Regions from separate parts of the Microbacterium sp. NPDC090225 genome, predicted to be linked through region 2. Evidence: predicted binding sites of a transcription regulator. Region 2 holds the regulator's gene; each other region holds the start of a gene.
What was found. The regulator LexA, encoded in region 2, represses DNA repair genes until DNA is damaged. The targets are predictions, from matches to a motif close to TCGAACANNTGTTCGA.
Positions count from the first base shown of each region.

Region 1: recA (recombinase RecA) is a predicted target of LexA. The motif match lies at 3,177-3,192, and genes of this name have one in related genera.
Region 3: ACIQTT_RS15945 (DUF222 domain-containing protein) is a predicted target of LexA. The motif match lies at 1,290-1,305, and genes of this name have one in related genera.

Region 1 covers NZ_JBIVYS010000001.1:740,344-745,260, forward strand. Annotated here, with positions in the region: gene miaB (tRNA (N6-isopentenyl adenosine(37)-C2)-methylthiotransferase MiaB) at 1-1,166, opposite strand, end outside; gene ACIQTT_RS03705 (regulatory protein RecX) at 1,213-1,635, opposite strand; gene recA (recombinase RecA) at 1,929-2,978, opposite strand; gene ACIQTT_RS03715 (DUF3046 domain-containing protein) at 3,248-3,472, opposite strand; gene ACIQTT_RS03720 (helix-turn-helix domain-containing protein) at 3,497-3,805, opposite strand; gene ACIQTT_RS03725 (CinA family protein) at 3,947-4,432, opposite strand; gene pgsA (CDP-diacylglycerol--glycerol-3-phosphate 3-phosphatidyltransferase) at 4,429-4,917, opposite strand, start outside.
Region 2 covers NZ_JBIVYS010000002.1:521,238-526,154, forward strand. Annotated here, with positions in the region: gene ftsX (permease-like cell division protein FtsX) at 1-300, shown strand, start outside; gene smpB (SsrA-binding protein SmpB) at 396-872, shown strand; gene ACIQTT_RS16425 (S9 family peptidase) at 880-2,745, opposite strand; gene lexA (transcriptional repressor LexA) at 2,793-3,479, opposite strand; gene ACIQTT_RS16435 (LysM peptidoglycan-binding domain-containing protein) at 3,789-4,151, shown strand; gene ACIQTT_RS16440 (histidinol-phosphate transaminase) at 4,229-4,917, shown strand, end outside.
Region 3 covers NZ_JBIVYS010000002.1:420,310-425,226, forward strand. Annotated here, with positions in the region: gene ACIQTT_RS15945 (DUF222 domain-containing protein) at 1-1,260, opposite strand, end outside; gene ACIQTT_RS15950 (alpha/beta hydrolase-fold protein) at 1,451-3,145, shown strand; gene ACIQTT_RS15955 (ABC-F family ATP-binding cassette domain-containing protein) at 3,178-4,917, shown strand, end outside.

The sequences.
Region 1 (4,917 bases), on a different contig from region 2:
TCCTGCAATGCGAGCAGGCGGTCGTAGCGCTCCTGCACGACGGCCTTGGGAACCTGATCCTCCATCGTCGCTGCGGGGGTGCCCTCACGGATCGAGTACTGGAACGTGAAGGCACTGGAGAAGCGCGAGAGCTCGACGACGCGCATCGTGTCTTCGAAGTCCTCGTCGGTCTCACCGGGGAAACCGACGATGATGTCGGTCGTGATGGCAGCGTCGGGCATCCGATCGCGCACACGATCGAGGATGCCGAGGAACTTCTCACTGCGGTAGGAGCGGCGCATGGCCTTGAGGATGCGGTCGCTCCCGGACTGCAACGGCATGTGCAGCTGCGGCATCACGTTGGGCGTCTCGGCCATGGCATCGATCACGTCATCGGTGAACGCAGCGGGATGCGGGCTGGTGAAGCGAATGCGCTCGAGTCCTTCGATCTCGCCGGCAGCGCGCAGCAGCTTGCTGAAAGCCTGGCGATCGCCGAACTCGACGCCGTAGGAGTTGACGTTCTGCCCGAGGAGCGTGACCTCGATCGCTCCGTCCTCGACGAGCAGTCGGATCTCGTTGAGGATGTCGCCGGGACGCCGATCCTTCTCCTTGCCTCGCAGGCTCGGCACGATGCAGAACGTGCAGGTGTTGTTGCAGCCCACCGAGATCGACACCCAGCCACTGTGCGCCGCGTCGCGCTTGGTCGGCAGCGTGGAAGGGAACACTTCGAGCGACTCGAGGATCTCGAGCTCGGCATCGCCGTTGTGGCGTGCGCGCTCGAGGAGACGCGGGAGCGACCCCATGTTGTGGGTGCCGAAGACGACATCGACCCACGGCGCTTTGTCGAGCACCGTCTGCTTGTCCATCTGCGCGAGACATCCGCCGACGGCGATCTGCATGCCGCCCCTGCGGCGCTTCACCCCTGCGAGCTGGCCGAGGGTTCCGTAGAGCTTCCCGGCCGCGTTGTCGCGCACCGCACAGGTGTTGATGATGACGACATCGGCCTCATCACCGGCTGCGGCGCGCACGTAGCCCGCACTCTCGAGCGAGCCGGAGAGGCGCTCGGAATCGTGCACGTTCATCTGGCAGCCGAACGTGCGTACTTCGTAGGATCGCTGACGACCGTCGGCGTCGACGGCTGCCGACGACGAACTGATGATCGTCGGTTCACTGCGCGGAGTAGTCATGATTTCTCCATTGTACGAGCGGAAGACGGCTCCTCCGGCTGACGCGTCAGTCCGACTCGACGAAGCGCACTCCGGAACTCTTCGTCCCGAACGACGCCTCGTTCAGCGCCGTCTTCGCCGCGTTCGTCGCGACGGATCCGCCGTACCCACGACGAGCGAGCTGTCCGAGCAGACGTCGCAGAGCGGTGTCGTGGTCGAGACGACTGAGCGAGCGAGCCTTGGTGCGAGCGAACTCCAGCGCTCGTTCCGCATCGTCGTCCGGGAGTTCGTCGAGCGCCGCAGCGATGACGTCGCGCGGGATCCCCCGCTGCGAGAGCGAGCGGGAGATGGCCACGCGCCCCTGCCCCTTGCGATCGACCCCCGCGGCGACGAGCATCTGCGCGAGCTCGTGATCGTCGAGATACCGGCGCCGAAGGAAGTCGTCGATGACATCGTCGATCTGCGTGCCGTCGAGTCCGTGGGTCCGCAAGACCTGCCGGGCTTCGGAGACCGACAGCGATCGAGTGCGCAGCTTGCGTACCAGACTCTCTTCGGCCGCTTTACGAACCTCGACCGGATCGAGTGCATCGTCACCGATGGCTCCGTCGTCGACGGACGAGACGGAAGGGGATGCGTGAGCGGAGGCAGACCGCTCCGCCGTTGCATCGGGAGTCTTCGTGTTCGGGGTCGACGGAGTGGCGTTCCGAGCTCCGAAAAGAGGGATGACGGGGGCGATCCGCCCGATGTCCTGACGCGAACCGCCCCCGTTCTCACCATTCATGATCAGGCCGGGCGCCGCTCTGCGAGCTCATCCGCCGGAGCCGCGGGAGCGGCTGCGCCGCCGATGCCGAGCTTCTGCAGGATCTGCGTCTCGATGGCGAGTGCCACGTCGGTGTTGTTCAGCAAGAACGTACGGGCGTTCTCCTTGCCCTGCCCCAGCTGGTCACCGTCGTAGGTGTACCACGACCCGGACTTCTTGACGATTCCGTGCTCGACGCCGAAGTCGATCAGGCTGCCCTCGCGCGAGATGCCCACGCCGTAGAGGATGTCGAACTCCGCCTGCTTGAAGGGCGGGGCCATCTTGTTCTTGACGACCTTCACGCGGGTACGGTTACCCACCGCGTCAGTGCCGTCCTTCAGGGTCTCGATACGACGGATGTCGAGACGAACCGATGCGTAGAACTTGAGAGCCTTACCACCGGCGGTCGTTTCGGGAGAACCGAAGAACACGCCGATCTTCTCGCGAAGCTGGTTGATGAAGATCATCGTGGTGTTGGTCTGGTTCAGGCCACCGGTGAGCTTGCGGAGAGCCTGCGACATCAGTCGTGCCTGCAGACCCACGTGTGAGTCACCCATCTCGCCCTCGATCTCGGCGCGGGGCACGAGCGCCGCGACGGAGTCGATGACGATCAGATCGATGGCGCCGGAACGCACGAGCATGTCGGCGATCTCGAGCGCCTGCTCACCCGTGTCGGGCTGCGAGACGAGGAGAGCGTCGATGTCGACGCCGAGCTTGGCGGCGTAGTCGGGGTCCAGCGCGTGCTCTGCGTCGATGAACGCCGCGATACCGCCGGCGCGCTGGGCGTTGGCGATCGCGTGCAGCGTCAGCGTCGTCTTACCCGAGGACTCCGGGCCGTAGATCTCGACGATGCGGCCACGCGGGAGGCCTCCGACACCGAGAGCGACGTCGAGGGCGATGGAGCCGGTGGGGATGACAGCGACCGGTGCGCGCTCGTCGCTGCCCAGCCGCATGACCGAGCCCTTTCCGAACTGACGGTCGATCTGGGCGAGGGCGGTCTCGAGGGACTTCTCGCGGTCGGCGGGAGATGGCATGTCGTGCTCCTTCTGCTTCGCGTGGTGCCGCCTGTAGGCTGTCGCGGCGCTTCCGGCTGGAAGCAACTCTCCGACAAGGCGTATGGCTCTGTGGCCATGTCTTCACCGTACGAGGAGCCTCCGACATTGCGTCGTCGAGTCACGCGAACAGTGGAGAACACGAACGTCTGAACCACTGTGCAGAAGACTACGCCCGCTTCGAACGCATATTCGACGACACGCCGGATCCCGGCATCCGATCTCGATATCCATCGAACGCATGCGCGAACTCAGCGCCGACGCGGCTCCAGTCGGCCAGCACCATGCCGCCGGTTCTCGGGCACTTCCATCTCGTCGCAGAGCGCGAACCAGATCTCACGCGGGGGAATCCCCGCGGCCAGAGCTTCTTTGGCCGTGCGACCGGCGAGAGGACTCAGCACCAGATCGTTCAACACCGACGACGTGCGTCCGGGGAACTCGTCCTCGACGGCACGCAGGAACTCACTTCGACGCATCGCGCAACGACGGGGTGCGTGGGATCAGTGGAGCGAGAGCTCGGGCTCGATCGAGGCGACCAGATCGTCGGGAACGACGTCGGGGAACACCTGGATGCCCTCGAGCACGGAGATACGATCTCCGACCTCGCGCATGATGGTGGAGATGGGGACGTCGAGCGCATCGGCGACGGACGCGAGGATCTCGCTCGACGCTTCCTTCTGACCGCGCTCCACTTCGCTCAGATAGCCGAGCGCCACGGAAGCCTTGCTCGCGACCTGCCGAAGGGTGCGTCCCTTCTGCAGACGGAAGTCCCTCAGCACATCGCCGATTTCCTGTCGTACAAGAATCATCGGAACCTCCTCCCCAATCGGTTTCTCGGAGTCTCCCCCGAAGTGATGGCCAGTATAACCTCGCCGACCTTCATAAAATCTACAACTGCACTCTGTGGTTTGAGTGTGAGCACGAAATCCATAACCGCGTCGCGGCGGCGACTATTCCCGGGAGAGTTCTCGGATCATCTCGAGAGCGGCTCGAACGGATTCCGAGCGGATTCGAGACCGGTCCCCCGGGAAGAGGAATGATCGCGCCTCGACGCCTTCGGGCGTGGCGACGGCGATGTGCACCGTCCCGACCGGTTGCCCGTCGGGCGAGACGGGGCCGGCGATACCCGTCGTCGAGACGCCGACCGATGCGTCGATGCCGTCCACCCTCACGGCGTGGCGGACACCCCGCGCCATCTGGCGCGCGACCTCCGGATGCACGGGGCCCTCTCGGTCGAGGAGCGACTCGTCAACGCCGAGGAGGGTGTGCTTGACCGGCGTCGCGTACGCCACCACTCCGCCGAGGACCACCGACGATGCACCGGGCACGCTGACGAGGTCGGCGATCACTGCGCCGCCCGTGAGCGATTCCGCCACGCCCAGCGTCCAGCCACGGCGACCGAGCGTCTCGATCACGGCGTCCGCGAGCTCGGTCATCGGCTCTGTCGCGCTCCCCGCACCTGGGCGACGATGTAGTCGATCCCGCTCCAGATGGTCAGCACCAGCACCACGAGCATGAGCACGAAGGTGATGAGGGTCCAGGCGGGAAGGCCGATCACGACGTGCAACGGCATCAGCGCCCAGGCCAGGGCGACACCCTGCGCGGCGGTCTTCACCTTGCCCATCCATGCCGCGGCGACGACGTGCTCGTTGACGATCATGAGCCGGTGGATCGTGATGCCCCACTCGCGAACGAGGATGATCGCAACGATCCACCACGAGACCTCGCCCAGGATCGCGAGTCCGATGAAGCCCGCCCCCGTCAGCAGTTTGTCGGCGATCGGATCCCAGAGCTTGCCGAAATCGCTGACGATCTCGTAGCGCCGGGCGAGGTAGCCGTCGACCCAGTCGGTCGAGATCGCGAAGATGAACAGGATCGCCGCGGTCCAGCGCAGGCCGAGATCGGGGACACCGTAGGTCCC
Region 2 (4,917 bases):
GCGCGGCGCAAGGAGATCGGGATCATGCGCCTGGTGGGCGCGTCGAACCGCTTCATCCAGACCCCGTTCGTGCTCGAGGGTGTTTTCGCGGCCCTCCTGGGTTCGGCGCTCGCGAGTGCCGCGATCATCGCCGGTGTGCATTTCGGTGTGAACGGCTACCTGCGGGGACGTGTGCCCTTCATCACGACGTGGATCGGGATGCAGGATGCCGCGTGGGTAGTGCCGGTGCTGATCGGCATCGGTGTGGTGCTCGCTGCCCTGTCCGCGGGCTTCGCGATCCGGCGCTGGCTGCGCACCTGACCATCTCAGCCGTGCCCGAAGTGGCTCGGAGGCCCGCGACGCAGGTATGCTGAAAGGCTGTTGTGCGAGCGCACGACACGGATCAGGAGAGCATCATGCCCAGGGAACGCGGGGAGAAGGTCATCGCGACCAATCGTCGCGCACGTCACGACTACAACATCGAGAAGTCGTACGAGGCGGGGATGGTGCTCACCGGCACCGAGGTCAAGTCATTGCGCCAGGGGCGCGCCAACCTCTCGGACGGTTACGCGTTCGTCAAGGGCAACGAGGTCTTCCTCGACTCGGTGCACATCCCCGAGTATTCGCAGGGTCACTGGACCAACCACTCGGCCAAGCGCATCCGCAAGCTGCTTCTGCACCGCGAGGAGATCGCGAAGATCGCCCACGCGGTCTCGGCGGGCGGTTACACCCTGATCCCGCTCAAGCTGTACTTCTCCGACGGTCGCGCCAAGGTCGAGATCGCACTCGCGAAGGGCAAGCGCGAGTACGACAAGCGTCAGACGCTCCGCGAGCGTCAGGACACGCGCGAAGCCGAACGCGCGATGCGACTGCGCAACCGCGTCGGGGAATAGCCGCCGGTTACGGCGACGGCGTGAAGCCGAACGCCCGACCGAGGAACGCGAGTTCGCGTTCGAGCGCATCGACGACGGTGTCCGCGCGGCGGAAGCCGTGCCCCTCCCCGGGGTAGAGCACGTACTCGTGATCGACGCCCCGTCGGGCGAGCGCATCGCGGATGGCCTCGGATTGCGAGGGAGGCACCACGATGTCGTCGGCACCCTGCAGCAGCAGCACGGGGGCGTCGATCCGGTCGGCGTGCGTCAGGGGGGAGCGCTCGATGTACAGCTCCTCGGATGCCGGGAGCGGGCCGACGAGGCCGTCGATGTAGTGTTTCTCGAAATCGTGGGAATCGGCGACGAGCATCCTGAGGTCCGAGACGCCGTATCGCGAGATACCGGCCGTGAACGCGCCCCCGCGCACGAGCGCGGACAGGACGGTCCAACCGCCGGCCGAGCCGCCGCGGATCGCGATGCGTGCCGGGTCCGCGAGGCCAGCCTCCGCGAGCCCCTGCGCCGCAGCGATGACGTCGTCGACATCGACGACGCCCCACTGACCGTCGAGTCGTTCGCGGTAGACGCGTCCATAGCCCGTCGAACCGCCGTAGTTGACATCGAGCACCCCGATCCCGCGGCTCGTGTAGAACGCGAGCGCCGCCGAGGTCGCGCCGGTGACGTGGGCGGTCGGACCGCCGTGCACCAGCACCAGGTACGGCGGGAGTTCGTCGTCGGATGCCGCGGCGTCCGGGTTCGCGGGCGGATACGCGTAGGCGTGCACCGGGCCGTGGAGGCCGTCGAAGGTGAGAGCGAGGGGCGGCGGCATCCACGCCGGGTCGACGGGTTCGCCTCCGCGGACCGCGACGACGGCACCCGTGTCGAGGTCGGCGCACCACACGCCGGAGGTGACGCCCGACCCGTTGCCCGAGAGCAGGACGAGCGAGCCGACGACGTCATCGATGCTGACGTGCCCGTCGCACGGCACCTCGACGCGTCGCTCGGAGCCGTCGGGGGAGAGCACGACGATCTCGTCGCGGCCGTTGGTGCGCACGGCCACGAGACGCCCGTCATCGAGGGGCCGGAACCAGCGATTGCCGAGCACCCACAGTCCGTAGCCGGTGTCGGCGTCAGCGGAGGAGACGGGTTCCGGGGTCCCCACAGGCGCGATCCCGTCGAGAGCGATCCGGTGCACTCCCCAGCGACCGTCGCGGTCGTCTGCGAACACGAGCTCGTCCTCGGACCTCCACTCCGGCTGCAGAGCGACACGCGTGTGCACCGAGCCGGTCTCTCCGGTGCGCAGGTCGCGCAGGTGCAGATGCGCTTCGTCCCACGGCATCCGCTCGCCGGACCACTCGACCCAGGCGAGCCTCGTGCCGTCGGGGGAGAGCGCGGGGTGAGCGTAGAAGGCGCCGCTCTCCGCGTGCACGATGATGGCCGACGAGGCATCCGCGGCCGACCCGTCGCTCGGGATTTCGACGATCGCCCGCCGGTGTTCTGCCGACGTCAGGTCCTCGCGCACGGCGAAGAGACGTCCGTTCTGCACGCGCAGTCCGCCGTGCGCCGGGCCCGGAGGGGTGAGCGCCACCGGCTCCGTGCCGCGACGGGTCCGGTAGACGCGCTGATCGTCGGCCTGGACGAAGAACAGGGTGCCGTCGGCCTCCGCCGTCCAGGCTCCTCCGCCGTACTCGTGCACGCGCGACCGAGCGCTCCAGGGGGCGGGGAGCACCTCGTGTCCGAGAGACGAGCGCACGGCCATGCGGCCGCCCTCTGTCGGCACGGACTCCGCCCACCAGATCTCCTCGCCGACGAATCGAGCTCCATCGAGGCGCGGCGAGGACGCGGCGACGGATGCCGCGGTGAAGGGCGAGGGCCAGGAACCGTACGGTGACGACATGCATCGAGCCTATGCGTCGGCCGAAGCGCGTCGGGGCCGAATGCGTGTCAGACCGCGCGGAGGACGGCGACGACCTTTCCGAGGACGACGGCCTCGTCGCCGAGGATCGGCTCGAACGCGGAGTTGCGCGGGAGCAGCCAGGTGTGGCCGTCACGACGCCGGAAAGTCTTGACCGTCGCCTCGCCGTCGAGCATCGCCGCGACGATCTCGCCGTTCTCGGCGGTGTGCTGGGAGCGGACGACGACCCAGTCTCCGTCGCAGATCGCCGCATCGATCATGGACTCGCCCGAGACCTTGAGCATGAACAGATCGCCCTTCCCGACGAGCTGGCGCGGCAGGGGGAAGATCTCCTCGACGTGCTGGTCGGCGGTGATCGGCACACCGGCGGCGATGCGCCCGACCAGAGGCACCAGAGCGGCGTCGCCCACGGGGGTCGCGACATCGGCGGGGTTCTCGGTGCTCGTGCCGGGGAGATCGATCAGGACCTCCATGGCGCGCGTCTTGCCGGGATCGCGCCGCAGATAACCGCTGAGCTCGAGCTGACCGAGCTGGTGGGTCACGCTCGAGAGCGACTTGAGCCCGACCGCATCGCCGATCTCGCGCATGCTGGGCGGATACCCCTGCTGGGCGATCGACGCCTGGATCACCTCGAGGATGGCCATCTGCTTGGGGCTCAGGCTCTTCCGACGGCGCGTGCGCGGTGCCTCGGGATCGGGGGCGGTGATCTCGCTCATGATGCTCCTTCGGTGCGCGATTCCGGCGTCCTTCTTCGAATGTCGGAGGCCCGTGGTTCGGTGTTCTTATCGAAACCGTATCCGAGAAAAGCGCGGATGTGGAAGATCTGTTCGAGCGTGTCGGTGAAATCGCGAACGTGATTTCGAAGAAACCTTGACAGATGTTCGAATTCGAAGATACCTTCGGAACGTAGCTTCGCACTCGCCTCTCCCGGCCGAGAGGCGGATGCGAACGCTACGCCAACGTGGTCATCGCTCGCGGGTGATGACAGACCTCCGGTCCGCCGGAGCAAGGCAGAGGAGAACGACATGAGCAGCATTACCTTCAGCACCGCAGCCGTCCGCCCGGTCCGTCCGGCGACGCGTCTCCGGCTGACGGCGCGCGGCCGTCGTGTCCTGCTCGCTCTGGCGGCGCTCCCTCTCGCTTTCGGTATCGCCTTCGCCGCTCTCAGCGGCGGCAGCGCGCTGGCGACGGGGGAGGGCGCCGGCACGGTGACGTTCGAAACGGTCACCGTGATGCCCGGTGACACGCTGTGGTCGATCGCGGCCGAGGTCTCGCCCGAGTCGGACCCGCGAGAGGTGATCGGTGAGATCACGCGCCTCAACATGTTGCAGGGCGGCGTCCTGCAGATCGGCCAGGAGCTGTCGATCCCCGCGGAGTACGCGAGCTGACTCGTGCGGCACTCGTTCGCGCCGCAAAAGGCGGTAACGCGGCGAGCGGCCCCGGTCGTGCGGCCTAGCATGGAGTGGTGACTTCTTCGCTCGATGATCTCCCTCTCCGCGACGATCTCCGGGGGCTCACCCCGTATGGGGCACCTCAGGCGCCGCTCCCGATCGCTCTGAACGTCAACGAGAACACGCATCCCGTGCCGGATGCCGTGGCGAGCGACATCCTCGACGACATCGCCGTCGCGCTCCGCGATGTGAATCGCTACCCCGACCGTGAGTTCACCGCTCTCCGCGAAGGCTTCGCGCAGTACCTCGGTCACGGCCTCGACGCCTCGCAGATCTGGGCGGGCAACGGATCGAACGAAGTGCTCCAGCACATCCTCCAGGCCTTCGCCGGTCCGGGTCGGACGGTCTTCGGTTTCGCGCCGACCTACTCGATGTACCCGCTGCTCGCGCAGGGCACGGGGGCACGGTGGGTGGCGGGGGAGCGCCAGCCCGACTACACGATCACGCCCGAAGAGGCGGTCGCGCAGATCGAGCACGTCGATCCCGACGTGGTGCTGCTGTGCTCGCCGAACAATCCGACCGGAACGCCGCTCGGACTCGACGTCGTCGAGGCCGTGTACGCCGCGACGCGCGGAGTGGTCGTGGTCGACGAGGCTTATCAGGAGTTCGCTCCGCATGATGCGCCCTCGGCGCTCACCCTGTTGGAGGGGCGCCCGCGCCTCGCGGTCTCGCGCACGATGAGCAAGGCGTTCTCCTTCGCCGG
Region 3 (4,917 bases), 100 kb from region 2:
GTGTCGTCGGCAGAGGTGCGCGAGGTTGGTGGCGCAGGTCTCACCGCCGTCGGACGCGGCGTGGGTGTGGTCGATGTCGCATCGTCGTGCGGCGATGTTGCAGCCGGGGAAGCGGCAGCGTTGATCGCGAGCCCGGAGGTGTCGGGTGAGCTGATCCGACGGGCGGTAGCGGTCGACGGCGAGGAGTGCGCCGGTGATCGGGTGTGTGAGCACCCGTTCCCATCCGGTCGCGTCGCCTGCGAGGAGGCGTGCGGTGCGGGTGTCGATGGGGGAGCGGCCGTCGAGCTCTGCCGGGGGTGCGCCGGAGGCGCTGCCGCCGTTGTGGCCGCCGGTGTCGTCGTCCATGAGGGTGAAGACGGGGACGGTGACCTCGACCCGTGCGCGAATCTCGCCGAGCAGTCCCGCCTCGGTGTCGTGCCCGGTCGGCGCGCCGGTGAGTGCGATGTCGGCAAGGAGGTCGGCGCGCAACTGATCCATCGTGCGGGAATCGGAACCCACGCCTGCGGTGGCGTCGGTGATATCCGCCGCAGCATCCGCGTCGGGAGCGGCCGGCAGCGACATCGGCCTCGGCGCCGGCGCGGTCCCGGGCTTCGCCGCCTGCCCAGCCCGCCCGTTCTCGAGCGTGATCGTGCGCGCCATCCGCGTGAGCCGGTCGTGGATGCCGTGGACGAGCACGGCGGGGCCGAGCATCCCGAGCTCTGCCATCCCGTCGTCGAGGTCCTTCACCCACACCCGCCGCAGTTCCCGCGCATCCTGGTGACGTTCGGTCACCGTGCGGGCCTGGTACTGCTCCGCGATCCGCCGCGCCACCCGCCGCAACCTGTTCGGCGACTCGACCACCGCCGCCTCCACCGCGCGCGCCGCATACCGCGCCCGGTCGGCAGGGTCGTCGAGATGCGCGCCCGCGTCGACGATGACCCGGGCGTGGGCGGCACTGATCCGCCCCGCGCCCTGCGCCGCCCACACCTCGACGAATCGCTCGACCGTCCACGACGCCTCGTCCATCCGCCGTTCGATCGTGCGGTCGCTCACCCGCACCGCCGCCCCGATCTCCGCCGCGACCGCCCGCAAGGCCATATCGCCGTGATCCGGATGCGCCGCCTGCCGCGCGATATCGATCGCGACCCGCGAGGCCACCGCGAGCATCCCGTCACGCACCGCGAACAACCGAGCGATCGTCTCCTCGACCGCCCGCACCGAGCCCACCAGATCGGCGATCATCGCCGTCTGGGAGTCCGTCGCATCGAGTACTTCCGTCATGAGAACAGCCCACCACACCCCACCGACATTCGAACATATGGACGAAGAATCATCACCCACCCGGCCGGAGGTTCCCCACAGCACCGCACCGCAGCTCTGGGACGACCTCACATGTCCGGCGGGCGCAGTCGCCTCTACCGTGGCTTCCCTCAGCGGTATTCAGCGGCATCCGATGAACGGGAAACGACATATGAGATTCGACCTCCGCCGACTGCTCGGCCTCCCCACCGCGATCGCGCTCACGGCCGGAGCGACTCTCGCGCTCGCCGCCGCCGGCGCACCCGCATCGACATCCCCACACGTCGCCGCCCCAGTCGCCTCGGCCCAAGTCGCGGCAGACACCCCCGACGACTTCATCCGCGACGTCCAGACGTGGACGACCACCTCCGCAGCCGGGCGCGACTACAAGATCTCGGTCGCGCTGCCGGCGAACTACGTCGAGACCGGCGATCCGTACCGGGTCCTCTACGTCACCGACGCGAACGCCGAGTTCGGAACAGCCGTCGAAGCCGCACGGCTGAACGCCCCGGGCACCCTGGTCGTGGGCATCGGTTACGACGATCCCGGCCAGGGCTTCGCGGCCTCCGGGGTGCGCCGCACCCTCGATCTCACCCCGACCGAGATCACGGCCGACGTGCCGACCGGCGGCGCTCCCGAGTTCCTCGGATTCCTACGCTCCGAGCTCGTTCCGCAGATCGAGAGCGAGTTCCACGCCGACCCCGCCGACCGCGCCCTCATGGGCCACTCCTTCGGCGGTCTCTTCGCCACCTATGCACTGCTCCACAACGACGGACTCTTCCACCGGTTCGTCATCGCGAGCCCGTCGATCTGGTGGGACGACCGCACGATCCTCGACATGGAGGCCGCCTACGCAGACTCCCACGACGCCCTCGACGCCCGCGTCTTCCTGTCGGTCGGAGAGCTCGAGGAGACCACCTCCGGATTCCCGATGACCAGCGACATGACGAACTTCGCGCGCACCCTCCACGGACGCCACTACGACGGGCTCGAGCTCGGCGCCACGGTGTTCGCCGACGAGACCCACCTCTCGGTGATCGGAGCGGCGTTCAGCCGCGGTCTGCGATTCATCTACGCGGCGCCCGGCACCGAGATTCCGGGCACGACGCTCCCCGCGCAGCAGGACGTCGCCCCGCAGATCGTCACGCAGCCGTCGGATGCCGAGATCCCCGAGGGCGCGACCGCGACCTTCACCGCCACGGCGACAGGGACCCCCGAACCCACCGTGATCTGGCAGACGCAGCTCCCGGATGCCGGCGACTGGGTGACGATCCCGGATGCCGCCGCCCCCACCCTCACGATCGACGCCGTCCCGGCATCCGCCTCCGGCACCCGCTATCGCGCGGTCTTCACCAACTCCGTGGGCGAGTCCGCGACCGGGCCCGCCACCCTCACAGTGACGGCCACGCCGGAGGAGCCCGCGACTCCGTCCGCCGACGACCTCACCGACGACAACCGCGGCTCCGTCACCGCACCGGCCACGGTCGCCCAGGGCGCGCCCTTCGATCTCTCGCTCGGGACCGACCTCGCCGGCGCAGCCGTCGACGTCTACCTCTTCTCCGATCCCATCCACCTCGGTACGCTCACGGCCTCGGCCGCCGGCGTCGTGCAGGCGATCGTTCCGACGGATGCCGCGCTCGGGGCGCACCGCGTCGCCGTCTACGCCACCGACGGCGCCCTCATCGGCTGGGCACCGGTCGAGGTCGTCGCGGCCCCGGCCGGCGGGGCGACCGCTCCGGACGATCGGCTGGCGAACACGGGATCGGACGCCGGAGCCATGGCGCCTATCGTCCTCGCCGCGACCGTCGCGGTGGTCCTCGGAGGAGGGGCGGCACTGTTCGCCCGGCGACGCCCCAGCGTCCACTGACCCCCGTCCACCCGGTTACCCTGGACAGTGACATGGCACATCTTCTGGGGGCCGAGGCCCTGCACCTCGAATATCCGACGAGGGTCGTCTTCGACTCCGTGACGCTCGGCATCGAGGAGGGGGATCGCATCGGCATCGTCGGCCGCAACGGCGACGGCAAGTCGAGCCTGCTCGGCATGCTCGCGGGCATCAAGGAACCGAACTCGGGCCGCGTCACAGTTCGCGGCGGAACGACGATCGGTGTGCTCGATCAGGCCGACACCCTGCCCGATGACCTCACGATCAGTCAGGCCGTCGTGGGCGACACCCCCGAGTACGAATGGGCGGGTGACGCACGCACCCGTGACGTCATCGAGGGGCTGCTGACCGACCTCCCGTGGGATGCCGAGATCGGCTCCCTCAGCGGAGGTCAGCGCCGCCGTGTCTCTCTCGCCCGCCTGCTCACCGGCGACTGGGACGTCATCGCCCTCGACGAGCCCACCAACCACCTCGACGTCGAGGCGATCACCTGGCTCGCCGGGCACCTCAAGAAGCGCTGGGCCACCAACTCGGGCGCCCTCATGGTGGTGACGCACGACCGGTGGTTCCTCGACGAGATCTGCACCGAGACCTGGGAGGTGCACGACCGCATCGTCGAGCCGTTCGAGGGCGGGTACGCGGCGTACATCCTGCAGCGCGTCGAGCGCGACCGCATGGCCGCCGCCACCGAGGCGAAGCGCCAGAACCTCGCCCGCAAGGAGCTCGCGTGGCTGCGCCGCGGAGCGCCCGCGCGCACGAGCAAGCCCAAGTTCCGCATCGACGCCGCCAACGAGCTCATCGCCGACGTCCCCGAGATCCGCGACAAGGTGTCGCTGCAGTCGCTCGCAGTGTCGCGCCTCGGCAAGGACGTCGTCGACCTCCTCGACGTGGGGGTGACGTACCCGACGGTCGACGGCGGGGAGAAGACGGTGCTGCGCGACGTCGAGTGGCGCATCGCACCGGGCGAGCGCACCGGCATCCTCGGCGTCAACGGCGCGGGCAAGTCCACGCTGCTCGGCCTCATCTCGGGAACCGTCGAGCCGACGGTCGGCCGCGTCAAGCGCGGCACGACCGTGAAGGTGCAGACGCTCACGCAGCGCCTCGACGAGCTCGACCAGTACTGGAACGACCCGGTGCGTGTGATCATCTCGGGCTTGCGCACCTCGTACTCACTGGGCGCCGGGTCGAAGGCGCAGGACCTCACACCGGGGCAGCTCCTCGAGCGACTCGGATTCTCGTCCGCCCAGCTCTCGACGCCGGTCAAGGACCTCTCGGGTGGTCAGCAGCGTCGCCTGCAGCTCCTGCTCGTGCTCCTCGACCAGCCGAACGTGCTGATCCTCGACGAGCCCACCAACGACCTCGACACCGACATGCTCGCCGCGATCGAGGATCTCCTCGACTCCTGGTCGGGCACGCTCCTCGTCGTCAGTCACGACCGGTACTTCCTCGAGCGCGTCACCGACCAGCAGTTCGCGATCCTCGACGGGCACCTGCGTCATCTGCCCGGCGGCGTCGACGAGTACCTGCGTCTGCGCCACCTCCAGACCTCGAACGCCGACAAGGGGCAGGCGGTGAAGGCCGCGACGGCCACGGCCGCGGCGACGGCATCCGCTCTCGACGGCGCCGCCCTGCGCACCGCGCAGAAGGAGGTCTCCTCCCTCGAACGGCGCATCCAGAAGCTGACGCAGCAGGTGGATGCCGCCAAGCACGCGCTCGCGGAGCACGACCAGGCCGACTACGCGGGACTCGGCGAC